DNA from 4 places in the Pantoea sp. BRR-3P genome. Region 2 is predicted to be linked to each of the others. Evidence: predicted binding sites of a transcription regulator. Region 2 holds the regulator's gene; each other region holds the start of a gene.
The links. Region 2 encodes CRP, which controls carbon source genes, mostly activating them, when cyclic AMP is high. Its sites were predicted from a motif close to ATGTGANNNNNNTCACAT; they were not measured.

Region 1 (2,206 bases), 1.7 Mb from region 2:
GGCGAAACATCATCTAAGACAGGGAGATAACCAATGAATTTTTTCAAAGTCGTTGCAGGATTTTTGATGGCTGCAGTAGTGGCACTGACGCTGAGCGCTTGTGCACCAACAGCAACAAAAGAAGGCACGGGTGGATACATCGACGATACGGTTGTCACCACCAAAGTTAAGGCACAGTTGTTAAATGATGAATCGCTGAAATCTACTGAGATCAACGTTGAAACCTTCAAGGGCAAAGTCCAGCTGAGTGGTTTTGTTAGCTCACCACAGATGGCTAACCGTGCCGTTGCAGTAACGCGCAGCGTAGCGGGTGTTAAATCTGTGGTTAACAATATGCAGATTAAATAACACAACGGGCGACCATCTGGTCGCCCGTTTCCTTTACGGCATCCCCGTTAGAAACGGTAACCCACGCCGAAGAAGAATACCCAGGGATCGATGCGAGTATTAATATTTTGCTGCTCACCGTTGGCTTTGAATTTCACCTCTGTATCAATGTCCATGTACCACAGCGATGCATTCATCATCCAGTCGCGGTTGATTTGATAATCTAAACCAACCTGCCCCGCCAGGCCCCACGAATCTTTCACACTGAGATCGCTTAAACCGGCGTCTTTGCCTGTCTGATTGAATTTTGCATCATAAAAAGTGGTGTAGTTGATACCCGCGCCGACATAAGGACGCACTTTGCTATTGCTATCAAAGAAATAGTATTGCGCCATTAATGTCGGTGGCAGCTGGCGCACGGTGGCGAGGTTGCCGGTGGCGCCGAGGCCAACTTTATGACGGAAGGGGGTTGCTGCTAACAATTCAACGCCAATGTTGTCCGTCGCCATATAGGTAAAGGTTAAACCAAGTTGGGTATCGTTACTTACATTGAAGCCGCCCATTCCCAGCACATTGTCAGAGCCTTCGGTCGGACGTACGGTCGCGCTACCTGCGCGCATAAAGAAATCACCTGCTTCATGAGCCAGTGCCAGTTGCGGGATGGCCAGTGCCATTAGCAGCGCGCATTTTGCCAGTTTCATAATCACTCCTTTGCCAAATAAAGTAGGGTCTTAATCGTGTTCGCGGCACAACATTTACCCCTTTTTTGGTAAAAGATCATCTTCCTCAATATAAATTAATCACTTAAAAAACAATGAATTGATTCAGATCAATTTTGGCTTTACACGACGCAATAATTGTCTGCTTGCGAAAATTTTTGCGGGTGATTATTTTACTTTTTCCTGAGTGATTTTGATTCGATGCATGAGGAGTAGCGGGCGATCAGATGAGCGATTTACTTAACCCCTGTATGACGTGTGGCGCATGTTGCGCGTACTTCCGTGTCTCCTTTTACTGGGCCGAAGCCGATGATGGCGCCGGTACCGTCCCCGTTGAGTTAACCGAACCGTTAGGCCTACTGATGCGCAATATGCGCGGTACCAACGATCGTCAGCCGCACTGTATTGCGCTGCAAGGGGACGTTGGCGGCTGCGTATCCTGCGGTATTTATCAGCAACGTCCGTCGCCTTGCCGTGAATTTTCGATGTCTGGAGAGAACGGGGAGGTGAACGAAGCCTGCGATCGCGCCCGTGCGCGCTATGGCCTTCCCGCCCTTTTTCACCCTTCTTTACCTGAGATGACATAAAGTTATCGCAATGCGGGTGCCAGCACGCCAATAGAACATGTACAATCGCCGGGTTAATTAATCCGGTTCTTTCAAGGAGTTTACATGTCTATCACGGCAAGCTCGTTATACCGTGACACAGGAAATTTTTTGCGCCATCAGTTGGTTACTATTTTACTGATGGCACTGCTGACCTCGTTCATTACTGTGATTGTCGGCCATGCGTTAACGCCTGATGAAGAGCAGCTATCGTTGTTAAGTCAGTCAGATGACAGTGCATCGTCGCTGTTTGAGCTCGTGCAGAATATGTCACCCGATCAGCAACGAATTCTCCTGCGTGCATCTGCGGCGGGAACCTTCGCGGCCCTGATTGGCAACACGCTGCTGCTGGGTGGCATGCTATGCCTGATCCCCATGGTTTCTGGTGGACAACGCGTCAGTGCGCTGCGTGCGATTGGCGCTTCTGCGCCCATGCTACCAAAGCTACTGTTGCAAACTTTCCTGATCACGCTGCTGGTGCAACTGGGCTTTATGGTACTGATGGTACCGGGCGTGATTCTGGCGATACTGTTTTCGCTGGCGCCAGTGATTCTG
Region 2 (2,206 bases):
ACTGACCGAGATGTGTTCCTGCAAATCCAGCGCCACCTGGAAGGCGCGCGTCAGGCGCTTGTGACTGTTATCGCGGCTGGCCGACAGCATATGCATTTGCTGGTAACAGGTAGTGATGAGATCGACCGCTTTCTGCTGGCGCGCCAGCAGCGGCGGTAACGCTTTTTCCGGATCGGTCAGCTGTGTCAGTAAGGTGTATTTGGCATCGCAATAATCCGCCAGCTCGCGAAACAGCAGGCTGAGCGATTCACGCATCGGCTGCTCTTTCCACAGCCAGAACCAGAACCAGTTGAACAAGCCGTACCACAGCGTACCGCCAATATAGAGCAGCGGCGGCACCCATATCGGCATGCGCCCAACCAGGCTGAGCGTAAAGATAGCAGCGATTAAGGTGGCGGGCAGCAGGCGTGCATGCAGCGGGCCGATTTCGCCGGTCACGCCGATCAGCAGCGGCAGCGCCAGCAGGATCAACGGCAGCGGAATCTGGTAAGCGGTCAAAATTTGCATCAGGAAGCTGCCGGTGGCAAACAGCGAACCACCCACAATCAAGCGTTTGAAAAAGCGTTTGTGCGGCGTATCCAGACCCGCCATATTGCAGCAGGCAGGCACTAACGAGAACAGCAGACCTTTTTGCAGATCGCCAAACAGCCAGCCGAGAGCCACAGGCAGGCACAGCACCAGCGTTTGCCGCAGTGCATAGTTAACTTCAGGATGATAGATGATTCGGCGCCACATCAGCTCATCGCAAATAGAAACGGCGCGATGTTGCCATCACGCCGTGGGTGAGAAGAAATTAGCGGGTGCCGTAGACGACGATGGTTTTACCGTGTGCAGAGATCAGGTTCTGATCTTCCAGCATTTTCAGGATACGACCCACGGTTTCGCGTGAGCAGCCCACGATCTGACCAATCTCCTGACGGGTGATTTTAATTTGCATGCCGTCTGGGTGAGTCATCGCATCTGGCTGTTTAGCCAGATTAAGCAGCGTTTGCGCGATACGTCCTGTTACGTCAAGGAAAGCAAGGTTGCCCACTTTCTCTGATGTCACTTGCAGACGACGCGCCATTTGCGACGAAAGTCGCATTAAAATATCCGGGTTTACCTGAATCAGCTGACGGAATTTTTTGTAGGAAATTTCAGCCACTTCACAGGCAGACTTCGCACGCACCCAGGCACTACGTTCCTGGCCTTCTTCGAAAAGACCGAGTTCGCCGATGAAATCTCCCTGATTGAGGTAGGAGAGAATCATCTCTTTGCCTTCTTCATCTTTAATCAGTACCGCTACGGAACCTTTCACGATGTAGTACAGCGTTTCCGCTTTCTCACCCTGATGGATGAGCGTGCTTTTGGACGGATATTTGTGAATATGGCAATGGGACAGGAACCATTCGAGTGTAGGGTCTGTTTGCGGTTTGCCGAGAACCATTCGCTATTATCCTCTGTTGTAATCGTGCCCAAAATACAGGGGGCATTTTTTCCCTGTCAGGCGGTTTAATCGTCGAGCGTTTCCAGTAATGGAAAAATTATTCCGGGTCATTCTTAAGCTACGCTTTTGATTCTTCCCGCCTTCGTCTGTAACGACGAAAATATTTTCAGCACTGTTTGTAGCACAGCTTTTGCGAGCTGTCTTGTGTTGTCTCGCTTCAGCAAACGGGGGAATAGTCTGGATTGCTGTTTATCAGGTGAAAGCGTACTCTGGCGGCAAAACCGCCGCTTCAGGAGAAAGAATCATGCAGGCACGAGTGAAATGGGTGGAAGGTCTTACCTTTCTCGGAGAATCCTCATCCGGACATCAGGTGTTAATGGACGGGAATTCCGGTGATAAAGCGCCAAGTCCAATGGAGATGGTGTTAATGGCAGCAGGGGGTTGCAGCGCCATTGATGTGGTCTCGATTCTGCAAAAAGGGCGCAGCGATGTGGCCGATTGCGAAGTGAAACTCACCTCTGAACGCCGCGAAGAAGCACCGCGTATTTTTACCCACATCAACCTGCATTTTATTGTCAGCGGCAAAGCGTTGAGTGATAAGGCGGTTTCCCGCGCGGTTGATTTGTCAGCGGAAAAATATTGCTCGGTGGCGATCATGCTGGGCAAAGGCGTGGAAATCACCCATAGCTATGAAGTGATCGAACGTTAATGCTTCCAGGTGCGCATTAATGCGCACCCTACAAAACGCGCTCATTTCGTAGTGTCGCCATTAATGGCGAC
Region 3 (2,206 bases), 290 kb from region 2:
CATTATTGTGCCCAGCGTAGATGCCAGCCGTTTCGCTCGGGTTAGCCAGCTCGCGCAGCAACATGACGCGCTGTATGCTGCGCTGGGCCTGCATCCCATTAATATTGCGCAGCATCAGGAAGATGCGCATCTTGAGGCGCTGGAAAGCTGGCTGAAAAAGCCAGACAGCAAGCGCGTGGCGATCGGTGAGATCGGTCTCGATCTGTACATGGAGGATGCGCAATTCGCTAAGCAGACGCGGCTGCTCGATAAGCAGCTCAGGCTGGCGAAGCAGTACGATCTGCCGGTCATTCTGCACTCACGTCGCACCCACGATCAGTTAGCCATGCATTTACGTCGTCACGATCTGCCGCGTCGTGGCGTGGTACACGGTTTCGCCGGTAGCCAGCAGCAGGCTGAGCGCTTTATTCAGCTCGGCTACGCGATTGGCGTCGGCGGCACTATCACCTATGAACGTGCCAGCAAAACCCGCAATACCATCGCCCATCTGCCGCTGGCGTCGCTGTTACTGGAAACCGATGCGCCGGATATGCCGCTGCAGGGTTTTCAGGGCCAGCCGAATCGCCCCGAGCGGGCGCGTAATGTGTTTGATGTGCTGTGCCAGCTGCGCAGTGAATCCCCTGAAACCATCGCCAATGCGTTATGGCATAACAGCCTGCGTCTTTTTGCGCTGCCAGCCTGATTCCCCACCCGACAAAATCTGCATTTACGCCACCTTACGTCTGATTAGCTACAGTGATAGAGCCGACAGTACACTTTTGCATCCTTTTTTGTGATAATACTAACAATGGCGAGCTGGGCGGTATTCTGGCTTGATTGGCAATTATTTGTGATGTTAATCACTAAATTATTGTATATGAATGACGGGTTTTCTGTTCATGTGTGACATGAAACGCAATTCGTTGTCACGGTAATTGTTAGAATTATCACATTCCCCGGTGGGTTGTGCCCGCCGATCTGAATTTTGGAGAGCATCATGACCGACCTGAAAGCAGCAGCACAGCGCGCATTGCAACTGATGGATTTAACCACCCTGAACGAAGACGACACCGACGAGAAGGTGATCGCGCTGTGCCGTCAGGCGAAATCGCCGGCCGGCAATACCGCTGCAATCTGTATCTATCCGCGCTTCATTCCGGCGGCGCGTAAAGCGCTGCGCGAGCAGGGTACACCAGAAATTCGCATTGCTACCGTCACCAACTTCCCGCACGGCAACGATGACATCGAGATTGCGCTGGCCGAAACCCGCGCGGCGATCGCCTACGGTGCCGACGAAGTCGACGTGGTGTTCCCGTATCGCGCGCTGATTGCCGGTAATCGCGACGTGGGTTTTGAACTGGTGAAAGCCTGTAAAAAAGCCTGCGCAGACGCCAACGTACTGCTGAAAGTGATTATCGAAAGCGGTGAGCTGAAAGATGAAGCACTGATTCGTGCGGCTTCTGAGATTTCAATTGATGCGGGCGCCGATTTCATCAAAACCTCCACCGGTAAAGTGCCGGTCAACGCCACGCCTGAAGTGGCGGCCATCATGATGCAGGTGATCCGCGATAAAGGCGTGCAGCAGCAGGTCGGCTTTAAACCGGCGGGCGGCGTACGTACCGCTGAAGATGCGGCGCTGTATCTGAAGCTGGCTGACGACACGCTGGGTGAAGGCTGGGCGGATGCGCGTCATTTCCGCTTTGGCGCGTCCAGCCTGCTGGCAAGCCTGCTCAATACGCTGGGCCACGAAACCGCGACCAGTAAAGCGGGCTACTAAGTTCAACCCATTCTTTGTAGGGTCGCCATTCATGGCGACCTCCTCATTCCAGGGAGGCAACCGTGTTCCTGCCACAAGAAATTATTCGTAAAAAACGCGACGGCCAGGCGCTGAGTGAAGCAGAGATTCGCTTTTTTATTAACGGCGTGCGCGACAACAGCGTCTCGGAAGGTCAAATCGCCGCGCTGGCGATGACCATCTACTTCCATGACATGACGCTGGAAGAGCGCGTAGCGCTAACCATGGCGATGCGCGATTCCGGCACGGTGCTGAACTGGAAATCGCTCAACCTCAACGGCCCAATTGTGGATAAACACTCCACCGGCGGCGTGGGCGATGTGACCTCGCTGATGCTCGGCCCGATGGTAGCGGCCTGCGGTGGATATGTGCCGATGATCTCCGGTCGTGGCCTGGGTCACACCGGCGGCACGCTGGATAAACTGGAAGCGA
Region 4 (2,206 bases), 1.9 Mb from region 2:
ACTTTATCTATTCAGCTACTATGTGGGCTCAAGTGTGGCAGGAACGCTAGGTGGCGTGTTCTGGCATAGCTATGGTTGGATAGGCGTCACCGTCTTCATTACGCTTTTATTATTAATGGCTTTGTTGGTCGGATGGCGCTTACAGTGCCGAAAACTGTAATACTTTTCACCTTTCTCTCGGGGCCTGTGCGCCCCGCTTCTTTTATCACGTTACGCCATCCGCCGTTCTGACAGTTCCAGATAAAACAAAATGGCGATTCATCGCTATAATAATTCCATTCCAACAATAGTTAGACTTTTATTATTTCACAGCAATGAGGACGTTAGATGGAACTCTATTATTACGTCGATAAGCATGCCGGCTATAACGACAATCATGTGGTACATGCAACGGGCTGCCCGTTCCTTCCTTCCGATAATGCACGCCGTTTTCTAGGTACTTTTTATACGCCGAACGCCGCCATCCAACAGGCGCGTAAGTTTTATACCAGCGCGATGGGCTGCGAGCACTGTTGTCCGGTCGGTGTAAAAAAAAACCTGACAACCCAGAATAGTGTGGCACTAAAACACATGGTGAGACTCTGATAATACTGGTCTGACAATGGCTTAAGCGGTTAAACCATTTTGTTAAGCGAAACTAAGGGATTTCATAATAATTATAAATTTCAGCTTAATATTGACTGGACCTTAGTGTAAGGAATGCGCCCAAGGTCCAGATCGCCCCGAACTCGTCTTAGCATTTTACTTCACTCTTTCGCGCTGTTTATTTATCGAGCAGAAAACAATAATAACCTCAGGCTATTAACCACGCCTGAGGTGATAAAAAATATTCAGCGATAAAAGCCCGACAAACGGTTTCCCTCGGCGCATTAATGCTCCACAATAGCCGCAATTTTGTGACAAAGGTCACCTTTATGGGGTGCAATTTGGCCCTGACATTCGCCGCCTGACTGATTTGAACTCCATGCAATCTACAACCGTCTCCCGTAAGACAGCCTGGCTGCGCGTCGTGCTGCTGGCTATCGCTGCTTTTGTCTTTAACACCACGGAATTCGTTCCGGTTGGTCTGCTGTCGGATATCGCCGCCAGTTATGCCATGAAGACCGCCGACGTTGGCATCATGCTCACCATCTATGCATGGGTGGTGGCACTATTGTCGCTGCCGTTGATGTTGCTGACGCGTAACATTGAACGCCGCTTACTCCTGTCGGTACTATTTATTCTGTTTATTGCCAGCCACGTGCTCTCTTCTGTGGCGTGGGATTTCACTTCTCTGGTTATCTCCCGTATCGGCATTGCGCTGGCGCATGCGGTGTTCTGGTCAATTACCGCTTCGCTGGCAATTCGTGTGGCGCCTGCCGGTAAGAAAACACAGGCATTAAGTATGCTGGCTACCGGGACGGCGCTGGCGATGGTATTGGGTGTGCCCATTGGCCGCATCGTGGGTCAATATCTCGGCTGGCGTACAACTTTCGGTATGATTGGATTGTCGGCTTTGGTATTGCTCATCCTGCTGATGCGCGTACTTCCTCGCCTGCCTAGTGAACACACCGGTTCGCTGAGCAGCGTACCGATGTTATTCCGTCGTCCTGCTTTGGTCGCCATGTACATTCTGGTAACGGTGGTGGTGACGGCGCATTACACCGCTTACAGCTATATCGAACCGTTTATGCAGGTTGTGGCCAATGCCGATGAAAACTTCACCACCCTGCTTTTGCTGCTGTTTGGATCGGCTGGCATTATCGGCAGCGTGTTGTTCAGCACGCTAGGTAATAAATTTCCCTCAGCGATGCTGATCGCGGCCATTGCTATCATCACGTTGAGCATGGGGCTATTGGTCTTTGCCGCCGCGCGTCCCGCCGCAATCACCGTGCTATGCATCGCCTGGGGCATGGCAATGATGATGATCGGATTGGCTATGCAGGTGCGCGTGTTGGCACTGGCACCGGATGCAACTGATGTCGCAATGTCGCTGTTCTCAGGGATTTACAATATCGGCATTGGTGCAGGCGCGCTGCTGGGCAACCAGGTTAGCCTGCATATGAAAATGTCAGATGTGGGTAACGTTGGTGGCATTATTGGGCTTGCCGCCCTGTTCTGGTGTATCGCTATCTTCCGTCGCTATCCTCAGTTACGTTCTAACGGATAATAAAAAAGGCTTCAGCAGACATACGCTGCTGAAGCCTTTTATTCATTTCTCACAGCA

Region 1: a site for CRP is predicted at 1,145-1,162, ahead of ompW (outer membrane protein OmpW). Genes of this name have one in related genera too.
Region 3: a site for CRP is predicted at 828-845, ahead of deoC (deoxyribose-phosphate aldolase). Genes of this name have one in related genera too.
Region 4: a site for CRP is predicted at 895-912, ahead of AAGR08_RS09515 (sugar transporter). Genes of this name have one in related genera too.

Annotation. Positions count from the first base shown of each region.
Region 1 covers NZ_CP155066.1:1,846,670-1,848,875, reverse strand. The annotation lists gene AAGR08_RS08560 (BON domain-containing protein) at 34-348, shown strand; gene ompW (outer membrane protein OmpW) at 396-1,028, opposite strand; gene AAGR08_RS08550 (YkgJ family cysteine cluster protein) at 1,274-1,633, shown strand; gene AAGR08_RS08545 (YciC family protein) at 1,718-2,206, shown strand, end outside.
Region 2 covers NZ_CP155066.1:155,925-158,130, forward strand. The annotation lists gene AAGR08_RS00680 (YccS/YhfK family putative transporter) at 1-735, opposite strand, end outside; gene crp (cAMP-activated global transcriptional regulator CRP) at 794-1,426, opposite strand; gene AAGR08_RS00690 (OsmC family protein) at 1,731-2,135, shown strand.
Region 3 covers NZ_CP155066.1:449,456-451,661, forward strand. The annotation lists gene AAGR08_RS02185 (TatD family hydrolase) at 1-682, shown strand, start outside; gene deoC (deoxyribose-phosphate aldolase) at 977-1,756, shown strand; gene deoA (thymidine phosphorylase) at 1,819-2,206, shown strand, end outside.
Region 4 covers NZ_CP155066.1:2,063,888-2,066,093, forward strand. The annotation lists gene AAGR08_RS09505 (MFS transporter) at 1-160, shown strand, start outside; gene AAGR08_RS09510 (hypothetical protein) at 328-585, shown strand; gene AAGR08_RS09515 (sugar transporter) at 965-2,149, shown strand.